3 regions of the Pantoea alhagi genome follow, and region 1 is predicted to be linked to each of the others. Evidence: predicted binding sites of a transcription regulator. Region 1 holds the regulator's gene; each other region holds the start of a gene.
What was found. The regulator CRP, encoded in region 1, controls carbon source genes, mostly activating them, when cyclic AMP is high. The targets are predictions, from matches to a motif close to ATGTGANNNNNNTCACAT.

Region 1 (5,748 bases):
CAGCTACTTTTTACGCTGGCTGCGAACCACTCTGGGCCATGCGCCGACCGTGGCTGTCGGCGTGTCGCTGGGCGGAAACATGCTGGCCTGTTTGCTGGGCCAACAGGGCGATGATTGTCCGCTGGATGCCGCCGTTACGGTTTCGGCGCCGCTAATGCTGGAACCGTGCAGCGCCAAACTTGAGCAGGGATTTTCCCGCGTCTATCAGCGTTATCTGTTAAGCCAGCTCAAGCTCAACGCCCGCCGCAAACTACAGGCCTGGCCCGGCACGCTGCCGGTAGATCTGTTGCAGCTTAACGCGTTAAAGCGCCTGCGTGACTTTGATGATGCCATCACCGCCCGCGCCCACGGTTTTGCCGATGCCGGTGACTATTACCGACGGGCCAGCGCCATGCCGCTGCTGCCCGGCATACGTAAGCCGCTGTTAATTATCCATGCGCAGGACGATCCCTTTATGACCGATGAGGTGATCCCTGATATGGCGCGATTACCTGCTAACATTGAATATCAACTAACGGAATATGGTGGCCATGTCGGCTTTGTCGGCGGCACGTTACGTCGCCCGCAAATGTGGCTGGAGCAGCGTATTCCTCAATGGCTATCACCTTATCTGGATAACTAAGCTGTGATTATTCCCTGGCAAGATCTCTCCCCGGAAACCCTGGATAACCTGATTGAAGGTTTTGTACTGCGCGAAGGCACGGATTATGGCGAGCAGGAGCGCTCCCTGTCGGAAAAGGTGGAAGATGTCCGACGTCAGCTGAAAAGCGGCGAAGCCGTGCTGGTCTGGTCGGAACTGCATGAAACGGTCAATATTATGCCGCGCGGTCAGTTTCGCGAAGGATAGTGATGCGGTCAGCTCTGTGCGGCTCGTCACATTAACGTGGTCTGGCGGGCCTGCCCGATGATGACACCTCTGACCGAAACGTGATAACAATGCTCATCGCCCGATTTAATCCAGAGAGTATTTATGTCAGCCAGACATCCGATCATCGCGGTGACCGGCTCCAGCGGAGCGGGAACCACCACCACCAGCCTTGCCTTTCGTAAGATTTTTCAGCAGCTTAATCTGCATGCCGCTGAACTGGAGGGTGACAGTTTCCATCGCTATACGCGCCCGGAAATGGATATGGCGATCCGCAAAGCCCGCGATTTGGGGCGTCATATCAGTTACTTCGGACCAGAAGCCAACGACTTTGGCCTGCTTGAGCAAACCTTTGTTGAATATGGCGAAAATGGCCGTGGCCAGTCACGTAAATACCTGCATACCTATGATGAGGCGGTGCCGTGGAATCAGGTGCCAGGTACCTTTACGCCGTGGCAGCCGTTGCCGGAGCCAACGGATGTGTTGTTTTATGAAGGACTGCACGGCGGCGTGGTGACGCAGCAGCATAACGTGGCAGAAAAAGTGGATTTGCTGGTTGGCGTGGTGCCCATCGTGAATCTGGAGTGGATCCAGAAGCTGGTGCGCGATACCAGCGAGCGCGGCCATTCCCGCGAAGCGGTGATGGATTCCGTGGTGCGCTCAATGGAAGATTATATTAATTACATTACGCCACAGTTCTCACGTACCCATCTTAACTTCCAGCGCGTACCCACCATAGATACCTCAAACCCTTTTGCCGCACGTGCTATTCCTTCGCTGGATGAAAGCTTTGTGGTGATTCATTTTCGCGGGCTGGAAGATATCGATTTCCCCTACCTGCTTGCGATGCTGCAGGGCTCCTTTATTTCTCATATTAATACGCTGGTGGTGCCGGGCGGAAAAATGGGACTGGCGATGGAGCTGATTATGCTGCCGCTGGTGAAACGCCTGATAGAAGGCAAAAAAATCGAATAAGAGGCATGCCACTCTCTCTTGCCCGGCCCCTGATAAGTAAGCAAATTGTCAGCCGGGGCGTTCATCAGCTAAACGGCAATTGTCCGATTCAGCACAAGCTGAAGCGAGACAACAGGAGACAGTAAGATAAAGCTGTGCTACAAACAAAGCTGTAATATTTTCGTTCTATGAAACGAAAACGGGACGACGGCACGCCTTGAGGCCTCGCAGTTGCCCGTATAAATTTCCAGCAGGAAACGCTTGAAGATTTCAACGCCTGACAGGGAAAACTGCCCCCTGTATTTAGGGCACGATTACAACAGAGGATAATAGCGAATGGTTCTCGGCAAACCGCAAACAGACCCTACACTCGAATGGTTCCTGTCACATTGCCATATTCACAAATATCCATCAAAAAGCACATTGATTCATCAGGGTGAAAAGGCCGAGACGCTCTATTACATCGTAAAAGGTGCGGTTGCGGTACTGATCAAAGATGAAGAAGGCAAAGAGATGATTCTTTCCTATCTTAATCAGGGTGATTTCATTGGCGAGCTTGGCCTGTTTGAAGAAGGCCAGGAACGCAGTGCATGGGTACGCGCGAAAACCGCCTGTGAAGTGGCTGAAATTTCGTATAAAAAATTCCGTCAGCTGATTCAGGTTAATCCTGACATTCTGATGCGTCTCTCTTCCCAGATGGCTCGTCGCCTGCAGGTGACTTCAGAGAAAGTAGGCAATTTAGCTTTCCTTGACGTGACCGGCCGTATTGCACAGACGCTGCTCAACCTTGCTAAACAGCCGGATGCGATGACGCACCCGGACGGGATGCAAATCAAGATTACCCGTCAGGAGATCGGCCAGATCGTCGGCTGCTCACGCGAGACGGTGGGCCGTATTTTGAAAATGCTGGAAGATCAAAACCTGATCTCCGCTCACGGTAAAACAATTGTCGTTTACGGCACCCGTTAAGCTACTCTGAAGACACGGCGTGGTGCCTGGCATCACGCCGTGTCTGTTTTGGTGATGTAGCGATGTGGCGGAGAATTATTTATCATCCCGAAGTGAACTATGCCCTGCGTCAGACGCTGGTGCTCTGTTTACCGGTGGCCTTTGGCTGGCTACTGGGGGATTTGCAAAAAGGATTGCTCTTCTCGCTGGTTCCCGCCTGCTGCAATATTGCCGGACTCGATACCCCACACCGCCGCTTCTTTAAACGCCTGATCACAGGCGGCTCGCTGTTCGCACTCAGCAGTTTTCTTCTTCAGTGGCTATCGCTACAGCAGGTGCCCCTGCCCGCGACGCTGTTTGTCATGGCGTTAGTGCTGGGCGTAACCGGCGAAATCGGCCCGCTTCATGCACGTCTGCTGCCAGCTTCCTTAATTGCCGCTATTTTTACGCTCGGCCTGGTGGGCAATATGCCGATCTGGGGGCCGCCGTTGCTCTATATCGGCGGTACATTCTGGTACGGGCTGTTTAACTGGTTCTGGTTCCGGCTGTGGAAAGAGCAGCCGATGCGGGAGACGCTCAGCCTGCTCTATCGCGAACTGGCGGATTACTGCGAAGCCAAATATACCCTGCTGACGCAGCTTACTAATCCGGAAAAAGCCTTGCCCCCGTTGCTGGCGCGCCAGCAAAAGGTGGTTGATCTGATTAACACCTGTTATCAGCAAATGCATATGCTGGCCGCTAACCGCGATCATAACCATCGACGCCTGACGCGTGCTTTTCAGGTGGCACTCGATCTGCAGGAGCATATTGCCGTTAGTCTGCATCAGCCGGAAGAGGTGCAAAAGCTGGTAGAGCGAAGCCATGCGGAAGCGGTTATCCGCTGGAACGCGCAAACCATCGCCGTACGGCTGCGCGAGCTGGCGGACGACATGCTTTATCACCGGCTGCCATCACGTTTCACCATGGAAAAACCGCTGCTGGGACTGGAGAAAATTGCGCGTCGGCATCCGGAGAATCCGGTCGGCCACTTCTGTTATTACCATTTCAGCCGCATCGCCCGCGTGCTGCGTACCCAGCGCCCTCTTTATCGTCGCGATCTTATGGCCGATCGCCAGCGTCGGCTGCCGCTGCTTTCCGCGCTGCGCAGCTATCTGTCATTTAAATCTTCCGCTCTGCGTACCGCGGCACGCTTTGCGGTGATGCTGGTATTCGGCAGCGTACTGGCGCTGGCGTTCAACGTACCGAAACCCTGGTGGATCTTAATGACCATCATGTTCGTCAGTCAGAATGGCTACAGCGCAACGCGTGTGCGTATCCAGCACCGCGCGCTTGGCACGCTGGCAGGGCTGATTATCGCCGCTGCAGCCCTGCGTCTTGCGGTACCGGAATCGCTGGTGCTGTTAATCATGCTGATCATTACCTTAGTCAGCTATCTGTTTATCCGTAAATATTACGGCTGGGCAACCATCGGTTTTACCGTGACCGCCGTTTATTCATTACAGCTGCTGTCGTTAAACGGCGCGCATTTCCTGTTGCCGCGTCTGATGGATACGCTGATGGGATGCTGCATCGCTTTTGGCGGCATGGTCTGGCTGTGGCCGCAGTGGCAAAGCGGGCTACTGCGGCAGAATGCGCATGATGCACTGGAAGCGTATCAGGATGCTTTACGGATGCTGCTGGGGAGCGAGGCATCACCGCAGAAGCTTGCCTGGCAGCGGGTACGCGTTAATCAGGCGCATAATGCGCTGTTTAACTCCCTGAGCCAGGCGATGCAGGAGCCAGCGTTTAATACCCGCTATCTGAACGATATGAAACTTTGGGTCACGCACAGCCAGTTTATCGTTGAGCATATCAATGCAATGACTATTCTGGCCCGTGAGCACACCATGCTGACGCCTGCGCTGGCGCAAAGTTATCTGCAGTCGTGTGAAATTGCACTGCAGCGCTGTCAGCAGCGGCTGGCATATGACGGGCCGGGACAGGATACCAATATTCTGCAAGGAGAAGCAGAGAACCAGGAAGGGCCGATGACCATTATGGAGCGTCATGTAAAGCGTATCCTTGAGCACCTTTCAGTGATGCATACTATCTCATCTCTGGCATGGAGCCAGCGGCCGCACCACGGTAAATGGCTGGTACGCCGCCTGCGTAAAGGATAAGCGCGCCCTGACATCGGGCGCGCCCTGAATCATGCGGGTTTTAATACTTTTTCGGCAGCCCTGGCCAGACGCGCCATGCCATCACCAATATCCGCCAGCGGGATCACCAGCGAAGGCGCAAAGCGCAGAACATCGGTACCCGCCGTTAAAATCATCAGGCCTTCCGCAGCGGCGGCATTAAGAATATCGCGCGCTTTGCCCTTATGCTGCGGCTGAAGCTCCGCCCCGATCAGCAACCCTTTGCCACGGATCTCGCTGAAGAGATCCAGTTTGGCGTTGATGGCTTCCAGCGCCTCAATAAAGCGCTGACGGCGTTGCTCAATGCCATCCAGCACCGAAGGAGTATTAATCACATCCAGCGCCGCTTCCGCTACTGCGCAGGCCAGCGGATTACCGCCATAGGTGGTACCGTGTACGCCAGGCGTCATCGCCGAGGCGATCTCATTAGTGGTCAGCATCGCACTAATGGGGAAGCCGCCGCCCAGCGCTTTCGCTGAGGTCAGAATATCGGGCTGCACGCCATAATGCTGATAGGCAAACAGCTTACCACTGCGCCCCATCCCACTCTGGACCTCATCCAGTACCAGCAGCGCCTGATATTGATCGCACAGCTGGCGCAGCCCCTGCATAAATTCCTGCGTGGCGGGCATAACGCCACCCTCGCCCTGAATCGGCTCAACCACAATGGCACAGGTGTGATCGTCGATCACTGCCTTCACCGCCTCAAGATCGTTAAAAGGTACGTGGACGATATCGGCCGGTTTGGGTCCAAAACCATCAGAGTATTTCGGCTGCCCGCCGACGGAAACGGTAAACAGCGTG
Region 2 (5,748 bases), 1.6 Mb from region 1:
TGCTGACTGATATTCCTTCCTCTTCTTTATGCACACCGGCGCGTCCGCTAAGTCGCTGGGTGCTGCTGCCCGGTGCGCTGTTGCTGGTGGTGGTGAGCCTGGGATGTTATCTGAAAACCGGCGATCTGTCGGGCCTGATCGTCTGGCATCAGGTGCAGGATGATTATCCCGCGCTGCGCGCGCGTTTGCTGGATCCGCAGGCGCAGTCGTTAACGCCGGAGGAGCTGGCGCGTCTGGGGCTGGGGCTGCGCACGGCGCTGCAGCAGGATGGCAGTAAGCTGCATGACTGGCTTATGCTGGGGCGCATCGGCATGGTGTTAAATAATCGCGATACGGCCGTTGAGGCGTTTCAGCGCGCATTACAGCTGGCGCCGAATAACGAAGAGGTAAAACTCAGCTATGCTGAAGTGCTGACCCGCTCCAGCGATCCACAGGATAACCGTGAAGCGCAGGCGATGCTCAATGTTATGCAACAGCAGGATCCGGCGAATATGCGTCTGCTGAGTCTGATCGCCTTTAATGCTTTTCAGCAGCAAGAGTACACACAGGCGATTAACGCCTGGCAAACCATGCTGAGGCAGTTACCGGCCAGCGATCCGCGTACAGAACAGGTGCAGCGAAGTATCCAACAGGCGAAAACGGCCGCCGGACTGCAAACCAGCCAGCTTTCGCTCACTATCACGCTGGCAGATGCTGTAGAAAAAATGTTACCGCCGGACGGAGTCATGTATATTTCTGTTTCTGACGGTGTTTCACCGGTTCCGGTGGCAGTGAAAAAGCTGCCGCTGAGTCATTTTCCGCTATCGCTGACGCTGGATGACAGCAATGCCATGATGCCGGAACGTCTGCTTTCGGCGCTGCATCAGGTGAAAGTTCGCGTGCGTATTGCGCGTGACGGCAGCGCAACTCCCCGGCCAGGCGACTGGTTCGGCGAGAGTGCGTTAACACCTTTTGATGGTCATCAGCATCTTGCTGTTGAGATTAATCAGCAGCAGCCCTGAAGCGGTAAGCATTTAATTATACAGGGAGAAAATTATGAACTTCCGCCTGACGGGGTTGGCGCTGGCCGGCATTTTGTTAGCAGGCTGCGCCAGTTCACAGCATAACGACGAACCGCAGGGGCGTTCCGATCCGCTGGAAGGTTTTAACCGCACGATGTTTGATTTCAACTACAACGTGCTGGATCCTTATGTGCTGCGCCCGGTAGCGGTCGCCTGGCGTGACTATGTGCCGGTTCCGGCGCGTACCGGCGTCAGTAATTTCCTTGGCAACCTGAGTGAGCCGGCGGCAATGGTGAACTCATTCCTGCGTGGCGATCCCTATCGCGGTATGGTGCACTTTAACCGCTTCTTCCTGAATACCGTGCTGGGTCTGGGTGGCTTTATCGATGTTGCCGGCATGGCGAACGATAAGCTGGCGCGTGAAGAGCCGCCGCGCTTTGGCGGTACGCTGGGGACCTGGGGCGTCGGCTACGGGCCATATGTGGTGCTGCCTGGCTACGGCAGTTTTACGCCGCGTGAAGATGGCGGTGACTATCTTGATACGCTCTATCCGGTGCTTGGCTGGCTGAGCTGGCCAATGTCTGCCGGAAAATGGGTGCTGGAAGGGGTAGAAACGCGGGCACAGCTGCTGGATTCCGATGCGATTTTGCGTAATACCAGCGATCCTTACGCTTTCGTGCGTAACGCTTACTTCCAGCGTCACGACTTCCTTGCCCACGGTGGCAAGCTGAAGCCGCAGGAGAACCCTAACGCGCAGGCGATTCAGGGCGATCTGGATGAGATCGACGCCGAGTAAAGATAAAAAAGCGGGGAATTCCCGCTTTTTATTGCACCAGGCGCGAGGCGCGGACCGAACGCCCTGCGCATGCACCCGTAATGCCATTAAAAAGGCGGGAGATCTCCCGCCTTTTTACCTTTATCAAATCCGCCCGCTTATCAGAAGCGATAGTTAAAGCTGGCACCGTACAGCCATGCCTTACCTTCTGAGCTAAATTCGTAAGGCGTGGTAGTACCGTTGCGTGCGGTCGCCACTGGATCGATGCCTTCACGCACGGTGACTTTCTGTCCGTGCATATAAGAAACGCCCACATCCACCGACGCGTTCTCATTAAAGGCGTATGAGGCGCCAGCGCTCAGCCACAGGCGATCCTGATCCGGAATCGAGATAGAACGCTTATCGGCCGGAACCGGGCTGTCATCAAAGGCGATACCGGTGCGGAACGTCCAGTGTTCGTCATAGAACCAGGTGGTACCGAGCGCAATACGGTAAGCATCACGATAGCTTTCATCTTTATAGAAAAGCTGCTGACCGTTGCTGCCGGTAGCCCTCAGCTCCTGGAACTGACTCCAGCTGGTGTAGGCCAGGCTATAGTGCACCGCCCACTGCGGAGCAACTTTATGATAGCCTGAGACTTCCCACATTTCCGGCAGGTTCAGGGTCAGCGCGCCCGGAATAGTACTGCCGCTGGTGCCGTAAGGCAGATCCAGTCCTGCTCCACCGATAATCGGGTTTAACTGCGAAGGAATGGCGCTTTTGTAATCGCCGTTAAAATCGATTTTTACTTCGGAACGGTAGGTCAGGCCGAAGCGGTTATCATCATCCACTTCATATAAAATACCGGCGTTCCAGCCATAGCCCCATTCATCGCCTTTCAGGTGCGCAATTTGCGTATCCGCCGCGACCGCTGGCAAACCTACAGCTGGCAGCAGGCCGCCAAGTTCGCCCATATAGCGTTCGATTTTCGCCCGCGCATAAACCGCATTGAATCCCACGCCGAAGCTGAAGTGCTCATCCATGCGCCATGCGGTGCTGAGATTAAGGTTAGTGGTCAGCAAATCGGTTTTACCGCCGAATGCGCCGCCCGCATAATCATTATTAAACTCGGTAGCCAGACCGTAATTTGTGGTTGCGGAAGCGCCCACCCACCACTGGTCATTAATGGGTTGCACATAATGAATATTCGGTACCCATTGCGTTGGGGCAATATTATTCGCACGCAGGCTATTACCCGCGCCGCTATCGCCATCAATATTGACATCGGGATCGATAAATACCGCGCCAACAGAAAACATTGGGCGATCCATTAATGTCATCGTCGCTGGGTTACGGCTGGCAGAGGCTGCCGTGTCGCCCATTGCCCCTTCGCCTGAATAAGATCGACCCAAACCGATTGAGGAAAATTCATTGAGTTGAAAGCCCGCTGCATAAAGATTTGAGGAAGCGATTGCGACTGCTACTGCTAAAGCTGACTTTGCACACAGGTTTTTATGGTTCATGACCACAACCTCATTATGTGATTTTTATAAAATCTGTTACATCAAGTAACAAGGAGCCGGGGATTTTAGGGGCTGAAATACAACGGACAAATCAGACCAGTGCGCACAGTATAGGTCTGACCTGTGTCTATGTTGCAATCTTGTTCTTTAAATATTTCAAATGTGATCGATAAAATAAGATCTCCTTAACAAAAAAAGGCGCTTTCCTGAATCGAAGCGCGCTTAATCCTGCGTCAGATCAATATTATTCGTGATTGCGTTCACACAAGTTAGTGCAGATAAAAAGGCGGGGGTAAAATAACCGGCAGTTAAAATTGACTGTATAAAAAGCATGCCAGGAGAGAGCGATGAGTGATGCTTTAAATAAATGTAGCGCTAACGAAACAGCAGCCTGCTGCTGCGTTGATGTCGGCACCGTAATGGATAACAGCGATTGTACCGCCTCATGGTCACGCCTGTTTGAGAACCGTCAGCAGGCAGAAGCGATGCTGGCCTCACTCACGGAAAAAGCGCGCGGCGTTGAATCTGAACCTTGTATTATCACCCCGATCTTCACTGAGCAGCCTGACGGCGTGCGTCTGGATGTGGATTTTACCTTTAGCTGCCAGGCGGAAACCCTCATCTTCCAGCTCGGCCTGCGCTAAGTCCTGCCTGTCGGCGCAGGAAACGGCGCCGATTTTCCTTGCCTGCAATGCCGGAGCTCGTGCCGGTTTCATCTTTTCGGCAACTGTGTTGCTGCTCTCATTTTCTCGCCGCGCCGCTGGCACGCTTAAACAAACTGTTTACACTGTGCAGGTCTGACCTCTTTGGCAATGATGCTGCGGTCGCGGTTAACAGGTGAGAATAATGAGCAGAGCGCTTCCTTTGCTGACGCGTCAGGGCGATCGCATCGCCATTACCCACGGACTTCGTACCCCCTTTGCCCGTCAGGCGACAGCGCTGCACGGCATTCCGGCGGTCGAGCTGGGAAGGATGGTGGTCAGCGAACTGATGGCCCGGAGCGAAATCCCGGCGGAGATCATTGAACAGCTGGTTTTCGGACAGGTCATTCAGATGCCTGAAGCGCCCAATATTGCGCGCGAAATTGTATTAAGCAGCGGTCTCAACGTTCAAACCGATGCCTACAGCGTCAGCCGCGCCTGCGCCACTAGTTTTCAGGCGGTGGCTAATCTGGCGGAAAGCCTGCTGGCCGGTAGCGTCAGCGCCGGTATCGCCGGCGGAGCCGATTCCTCATCTGTTTTACCGATTGGCGTCAGTAAAAAACTGGGCAGAACGCTGGTCGACCTCACTAAAGCCCGTACCCTGAGTAAAAAACTCAGGCTGTTTAGCCAGCTGCGTCCGCGAGACCTCTTGCCGGTGCCGCCTGCGGTAGCGGAGTATTCTACCGGACTACGCATGGGCGATACCGCTGAACAGATGGCGAAAACGCATGGTATCAGCCGCGAGCAGCAGGATGCGCTGGCGCACCGTTCCCATCAGCGCGCAGCGCAGGCCTGGCGGGAAGGTAAGTTAACGGATGAAGTGATGACAACCTGGGTGCCGCCATGGCGCGCAGCGCTTCAGCAGGATAATAATGTACGTGAAAACAGCGCCGTTGAGGATTATGCTCGGCTGCGTCCCGCCTTTGACCGTCAACATGGCAGCGTGACGGCGGCCAACAGCACACCGCTTACCGACGGCGCCGCTGCGGTTATCCTGATGACCGAATCGCGCGCGCGCGAACTGGGGATTACGCCGCTGGGCTACCTGCGTAGCTACGCCTTTACCGCTACCGATGTCTGGCAGGATATGCTGCTGGGGCCGTCATATGCCTCGCCGCTGGCACTGGATCGTGCGGGCGTAACGCTAAGCGATCTTACGCTGATTGATATGCATGAGGCATTCGCCGCGCAAACGCTGGCTAATCTGAAAGTATTTCGCGACGAGCGTTTTGCCCGCGAGGTGCTTAATCGTCCCCAGGCGCTGGGGGACGTGGACCAGGAGAAGTTTAACGTTCTCGGTGGCTCTATCGCCTATGGACATCCTTTTGCCGCAACCGGCGCGCGCATGATTACGCAAACGCTGAACGAACTGCGCCGGCGCGGTGGCGGTCTTGGTCTGGTTACCGCCTGTGCGGCGGGTGGGCTGGGTGCGGCAATGGTACTGGAGGTTGAATAAGGTCATGGAACAGCAATCCGCATTTCATCTGAGCATGCGCAGCGACAATGTCGGCATCATCGTTATTGATGTCCCCGATGAAAAAATGAATACCCTGAAGGCGGCATTTATTGAACAAATTCGGGCGATGATAACTCAGGCGCGGCAAAACCCGACGCTGGCCGGACTGGTGTTCATTTCCGGCAAGCCGGATTCCTTTATTGCCGGCGCGGATATCAGCATGATCGATCGGTGCCACAGTGCCGATGAGGCGCGCAAACTGGCCGAGCAGGGGCAGCGTGTGATGTCAGAGATTGCCGCGCTGCCGGTGCCG
Region 3 (5,748 bases), 790 kb from region 1:
AAATACAGTGTGATGTCCAACGCCGCCTGGATGATATCTGAAAAATTTGTTTCCATATTTGGCGTAATTTTTGTCACGTCTTATGTAGCAAAATCTTTTGGACCCACGGTATTTGGTCAGATGTCTTTTTCAACATCGCTGTTCTCAGTGGTACAAACTATTGCAATTTTTGGCACTGAAACCCTTCTGTTCAAGCGCATCAGTAAAAGCGCACAGAAAGGGATGCGTCTGATGACCATCGCCAAAAAGCTGCGTTTGGCTTTACTGTTGCTGCTTTCCTTGCCGCTTTTGGTTTGGATGTACTACCACATGCGCGAGAACTATCTCGCCTTTGCGTTGGCTTCGTTTGTAGCAGCGCTGTTTGTTACGCAGGACACCTTTAGCGTTTTTAACAATGCCCAACTGGCGTCGCGCTTTAATACGATTGCCAATACTGTGGGCATGTTGCTGGGCTTTGCTATTAGCTTTAGCGTTGCCTGGCTGAAGTTAAGCCCGCTGTGGTTGACGTTGTCGATTGTCGCCGTCACGCTGGTACCATACATGATTAAACGGTATAGCTTTTATCAGCGTTACAGCGATGAAGAACCGCCGCGAGGTAAAAGCGGCAGTTATCTGCGTTACTTAATATATGCCGGACTGCCTTTAGCGATTTCGAGCATATTTATTTCAATTCAGATAAAAATGGCGCAATTCTTCCTGGTCAGCGTAGGGACGGCAAGGGATGTTGGGTTATTTAACGCAGCGAATATCATTTCTGCATCATGGATATTTATTCCTGCGGCAATTATTACCTCAAGCTTTACTGAAATATTCAGAGAGCAGTCAGAAAAAGCTTTAAAGCTGACTGCACGGTTGAATGGCTATGTCATGGTTATTTCACTATTGATGCTGCTTATCGTATCCCTTTACGGTGAGAAGATCATTATTACCCTGTATGGGGAAGATTACACACAATCAGGAAGTATCGTTACGTTGTTGTCATTAGCAACTTGCTTTTCGTCAATGGGGACGGTCGCATATCGTTATATGGTCAAAGAAGGAGGTTTTAATTATCTGTTGAAGAAAATTCTCTGTCTGATGTTAATCAGCATACCGCTGGCATGGTTATTAATAACCTGCTTTGGTTTGGTTGGCGCAGCCTGGAGCGTTTTAATCACAGAAATTCTGTCCCTGACCGTAATGAATTACTTCTTTAAGCATGGCGTCATTCGCAAGATCCACGTTTCCTCACTCAACTACAAAACTTACAAATGAGGTTAAAATGTCTAAGTTTAAAGATGAATTAAGAAGAAGCGTTCTTTATTTTGTTAAGAAAATGCCGTGGGCATATCAGGACCGCATTCACTATTTTCGTAAATTTAAAAGACTACCCAACATCCGTGAACCCAAGCTGTTTAATGAGAAGGTTCTGTATCGTAAGTTTGTCAACGGCGACTATGCCCGTTACGGCAAGCTTTCCGATAAGTTCACGGTACGCGATTATATTGCTGAAGCGATTGGCGAAGAGTATCTGATCCCACTGGTGCATGAGACCAGCGATCCGACGACGCTGCTGAGTTTGCCTGGCCTGAAGAACACGGTGGTTAAGCCTAACCACGGCTCTAACATGGTAGAAATTTTGTTAGAAGAGCCTGACAGCCTGCAAAAGCAGCTGATCATTAATCGTTGCCAGGAATGGCTGCGTAAAGACTTTTCTGAAGAAGCGCGTGAAATTCATTACCGTTATATTAAACCGCGCATTCTGGTTGAGCAGTATATCGGCGATGGGAAAAGTGCGCCGATCGATTATAAGTTCCACATGTTCAATAAAAAGGACGGTAATTTTGAATATGTGCTGCAGGTGATCTACAACCGCGGCAATCCGGCGTTGTCGATGAACTTTTACGTTAACAACCTAAAAGAAGCCTGGTACAAAATTCGCGATACCGGACTTGACCTTAATGGAGTGATGCCGAAGCTGGAGCACGCATTAGCGTTAAGTAAAACCCTGGCGAAAGATTTCGATTATGTTCGTGTGGACTGGTATATCCATGAAGAGCAGGTGTGGTTTGGTGAATTAACCTTTACGCCAGGTGCAGGATTGGTTACCGGCCTCGACCGTGGACTGAATCGGATGATGGGTGAAATGTGGTTGCAGGATCATATCACGCAGCCAACGCCTGGCGCTTCGCCGGATGTGACCGACGTAACGCTGCCGGCGATACTAAAAAAAGTATAGCGGTATTCGGCTGGGTGAATAATAAAAAAGCGAGCCAGCCAGCTCGCTTTTTTATCAGGCAATTAATCAGGGCATCGGCCATGCAGGTGGCGTCTGGCTCATGATATTAATAAATGCCTCTTTGGTGATGTTCAGGAAATTATTGAAATTTTCCATACTGAACGTCATCCCCAGTAGACCGGCAACAAACCAGCAGGTCAGGCCCACGCCAATGCCGCTAAAAACAAAGGCCATTACCGGATGGCTTGTCTGACGACATTTTGTTTTAAAAGTGCTGGCGAAAAACATCAGTACGGCGCTCAGCAATTCCCAACGCATTACAACAAGGCTGGCGGTAAGCGTAGCCATAATATGCAACCCCTGTGTCTTATCAACCCTGACGTCTGGAAGGAAAAGACGGCGATAAAGATGTCAGGAAGTCTTTATCGGTCATGAATGTAAAGCAATAAAGTGTGACTTGAGTCACATTATATCATTAGTTTTTAAAATTTGAACAAAATTTACACCGGCAAAAACGGCTGTTAGCCGTTTAAAAATTAATCGCAGACCAGCATAAGCGGCACCCAGGATGAGTCCTAATCAGACACATTATTAACGGGCATAAAGAATATAAATAATTGTTTTATCGGCGAATTAAAGACAGCACACCTGCTTTGAGATGAATCTGACCGTCCGCCTTATTGTACCGGGCATGGCATTCAGTCAGTCTTTTTCGAAAATGCGGATGCTTCCGCTTCGCCCTTTTTATGCACGTCGCTAGTGCTGCGTCTGCCCTTATTATTCAGGACCTATTTATGACCAGGTTGCTTTCTGCTGCTGACATCGGTCTCAGGCATCGCCCGCAGCCCAGCTCATCGTTTCCCTGCCTCTGTTACGGAGGACGATGTGATTAAATCTCACCCTCACTTTTCTGAGGCCGTTCCGGCGATCGCGCGTCCGACACTGCGCAAATCGTTGCAGCGTATTCATTTGATTATTATCGTTGTTTCCATGACGATTTCCTGTATCTCTTTATCCACGCTTTCCCTTATTGCGTTACGTAACTATGCGGAAAATAACCTGGAGCTATTGGCCTCAACGTTAAGCTATACGGTGCAGTCGGCAGTAATAAAAGGCGACGGAGAGATTATCCGCGAAGCGCTGGCGGAAATTGGCGGGCGTGGCTGTCTGGCCGACGGGCGGGTGTATGACGGACAGGGGCGGTTATTAGCCAGCTGGCATGAAGCTTCGCATCAGAACAAAAACAGCCTGGAACGCCTGATTGCGCGCTGGTTTTTTCCGCAGCCGATGAGTATACCGGTGATGCATGGTGAGAAAGAGATTGGACAGATCTGGCTTATCGGTAACGCCAGCCAGGTTATCCAGTATATCTATAAAACGCTCGCCTGGCTGGCTGCCAGCCTGCTGACCACGGCGACGCTGGCTTCACTGCTGTCGCGGCGGATGCATGCCGGGATTATACAGGCGCTGCAAAGTATTACTCTGGTAACCCAGGATGTACGGCAGCGTCGCGCTTTTGGTCGCCGGGTTCCTGCCGCTGAAATCGCTGAGCTACAGGCGCTCAGTCATGATTTTAACTGCCTGCTGGCGGAGCTGGACGAATGGCAAAGCCATATGAAGCGTGAACATGACTATCTGACGCATCAGGCCAGTCATGACAGCCTGACCGGCTTAATGAATCGTATCGCATTTGAACGGGCCCTGACTCAGGCTTTTGCCGATAACGCGCAGCGACAAAGGCTGGCAGTGCTGTTTATTGATGGCGATCGCTTTAAGCAGATCAATGATACATGGGGACATGCGGCAGGCGATGCCATTATTACCGCCACCGCACAGCGGCTGCGCGCGCAGGTAAGAAAAACGGATATCGTGGCGCGCCTCGGCGGCGATGAATTTGCGGTTCTGCTGCGTAATATCACTGAGCCGGAGGAGATAGCCACGGTAGTTGAGCATCTGATGATCAGCATGGAAAGTCCGCTGCTTTTGCCGGACGGCGAGCCAATTATCTGGTCGGTGAGCATTGGCGCAGCGATGGGGAAAAATGCGCGATCCACAGAAGGATTACTGGCTCAGGCAGATGCCGCTATGTATCACATCAAATCGCTGGGCGGCGGATGGTACTTATCGCCGCTGCTACAAAGCCATCCACGGGCTGAAATAGCCTGAAAGCGGCCCGGCAAACGCGCCGGGCTTACGCTTTTAACCGCTGACCGGGCAGCAGATGCCGGTGGTACGCTGGGCATAACTGCCGCTAACATCGTTACGAGCATAATTAACGGAACGCTGACGCAGCGCGCTTTGACGACGCATGCTGTGGCGATAGGCCGTGGGCGTTTGCGAAAACTGACGACGGAATACGCGCGAAAAAGTTTGCTGCGAGTCAAAACCATACTGCATCGCAATATCAAATACCGGACGCTGCGTCAGAGTGAGAGCTTCCGCCGCCAGCGTCAGCCGACGCTCGCGAATATAGCTGCCCAACGTCTGTTTCGTTACGGTACGGAACATACGTTGCAGGTGCCATTTTGAGTAGCCTGCTTTGGCGGCGACTTCATCGATGGACAAGTTTTTATCTAAGTTCTGATCAATCCAGTCAGTCAGAGAATGAATAATGTCGTTATGCATCATGACTACGTCCTTCTGATGAGATTTTAAGCGTTGCGGGTTAATGGGGTGGGAGTATAATTCCTCAAGTTAACTTGAGGTAAAGCGCAAAATGAAAAAAAACAGTTCTCCCAAACCGGTGCTGACGCCAGGCGAAGTGGCGAAACGTAGTGGGGTAGCGGTTTCCGCGCTGCATTTTTATGAGGCGAAAGGGCTGATTGCCAGCACGCGCAATGGTGGAAATCAGCGGCGCTACAGCCGCGATGTGCTGCGTCGCGTGGCAATCATTAAAATTGCCCAGCGCATCGGCATCCCTCTGGCAACGGTCAGCGAAAGCCTGGCGCATATGCCGGTCGAAAAGCGTATTTCTCCTAAAGCCTGGGAAGAACTCACAGAGCAGTGGCGCGCCGAGCTAACGAAACGGATCGAGACCCTCACGCACCTGCGTGACGATCTTGATGGTTGCATCGGCTGCGGCTGTTTATCGATGCGCGACTGTCCGCTGCGTAATCCGGGCGACCGGCTGGCAGAGAAGGGCACCGGCGCGATCCTGCTTGATCCGCAGCGCGAAGAGGAGTAGCCGCTATACTGGAGGCTGGCGCTTAACCACAGGAATCGGTCATGATCGTTGTCCATCATCTCAACAACTCCCGTTCTCAGCGCATCCTCTGGTTACTGGAAGAGCTGGAGCTGCCCTATGAAATCCGGCGCTATCAGCGCCAGGCAAATATGCTGGCACCGGAGGCGCTGAAGCAGGTGCATCCGTTGGGGAAAGCGCCGGTTATCAGCGACGGCGTTCGCGTAGTGGCTGAATCGGGCGCGATTCTGGAATATCTGGCGGGCCGCTACGATGCCCAACAGCGGTTAACGCCGCAGAATGAAGAGCAAGCGTTGCAGAGCCGTTACTGGCTGCACTATGCGGAAGG

Region 2: fadL (long-chain fatty acid transporter FadL) is a predicted target of CRP. The motif match lies at 3,294-3,311, and genes of this name have one in related genera.
Region 3: B1H58_RS09380 (YjcB family protein) is a predicted target of CRP. The motif match lies at 2,669-2,686, and genes of this name have one in related genera.

Annotation. Positions count from the first base shown of each region.
Region 1 covers NZ_CP019706.1:1,211,583-1,217,330, forward strand. The annotation lists gene B1H58_RS05755 (hydrolase) at 1-622, shown strand, start outside; gene B1H58_RS05760 (YheU family protein) at 626-847, shown strand; gene B1H58_RS05765 (phosphoribulokinase) at 971-1,840, shown strand; gene crp (cAMP-activated global transcriptional regulator CRP) at 2,156-2,788, shown strand; gene B1H58_RS05775 (YccS/YhfK family putative transporter) at 2,851-4,926, shown strand; gene argD (bifunctional acetylornithine/succinyldiaminopimelate transaminase) at 4,956-5,748, opposite strand, start outside.
Region 2 covers NZ_CP019706.1:2,834,293-2,840,040, forward strand. The annotation lists gene ccmI (c-type cytochrome biogenesis protein CcmI) at 1-1,001, shown strand, start outside; gene mlaA (phospholipid-binding lipoprotein MlaA) at 1,036-1,797, shown strand; gene fadL (long-chain fatty acid transporter FadL) at 1,938-3,278, opposite strand; gene B1H58_RS13275 (YfcZ/YiiS family protein) at 3,626-3,922, shown strand; gene fadI (acetyl-CoA C-acyltransferase FadI) at 4,125-5,435, shown strand; gene fadJ (fatty acid oxidation complex subunit alpha FadJ) at 5,440-5,748, shown strand, end outside.
Region 3 covers NZ_CP019706.1:1,997,807-2,003,554, forward strand. The annotation lists gene B1H58_RS09370 (oligosaccharide flippase family protein) at 1-1,254, shown strand, start outside; gene B1H58_RS09375 (ATP-grasp fold amidoligase family protein) at 1,262-2,218, shown strand; gene B1H58_RS09380 (YjcB family protein) at 2,285-2,566, opposite strand; gene dgcN (diguanylate cyclase DgcN/YfiN) at 3,104-4,384, shown strand; gene soxS (superoxide response transcriptional regulator SoxS) at 4,418-4,846, opposite strand; gene soxR (redox-sensitive transcriptional activator SoxR) at 4,935-5,402, shown strand; gene B1H58_RS09400 (glutathione S-transferase) at 5,444-5,748, shown strand, end outside.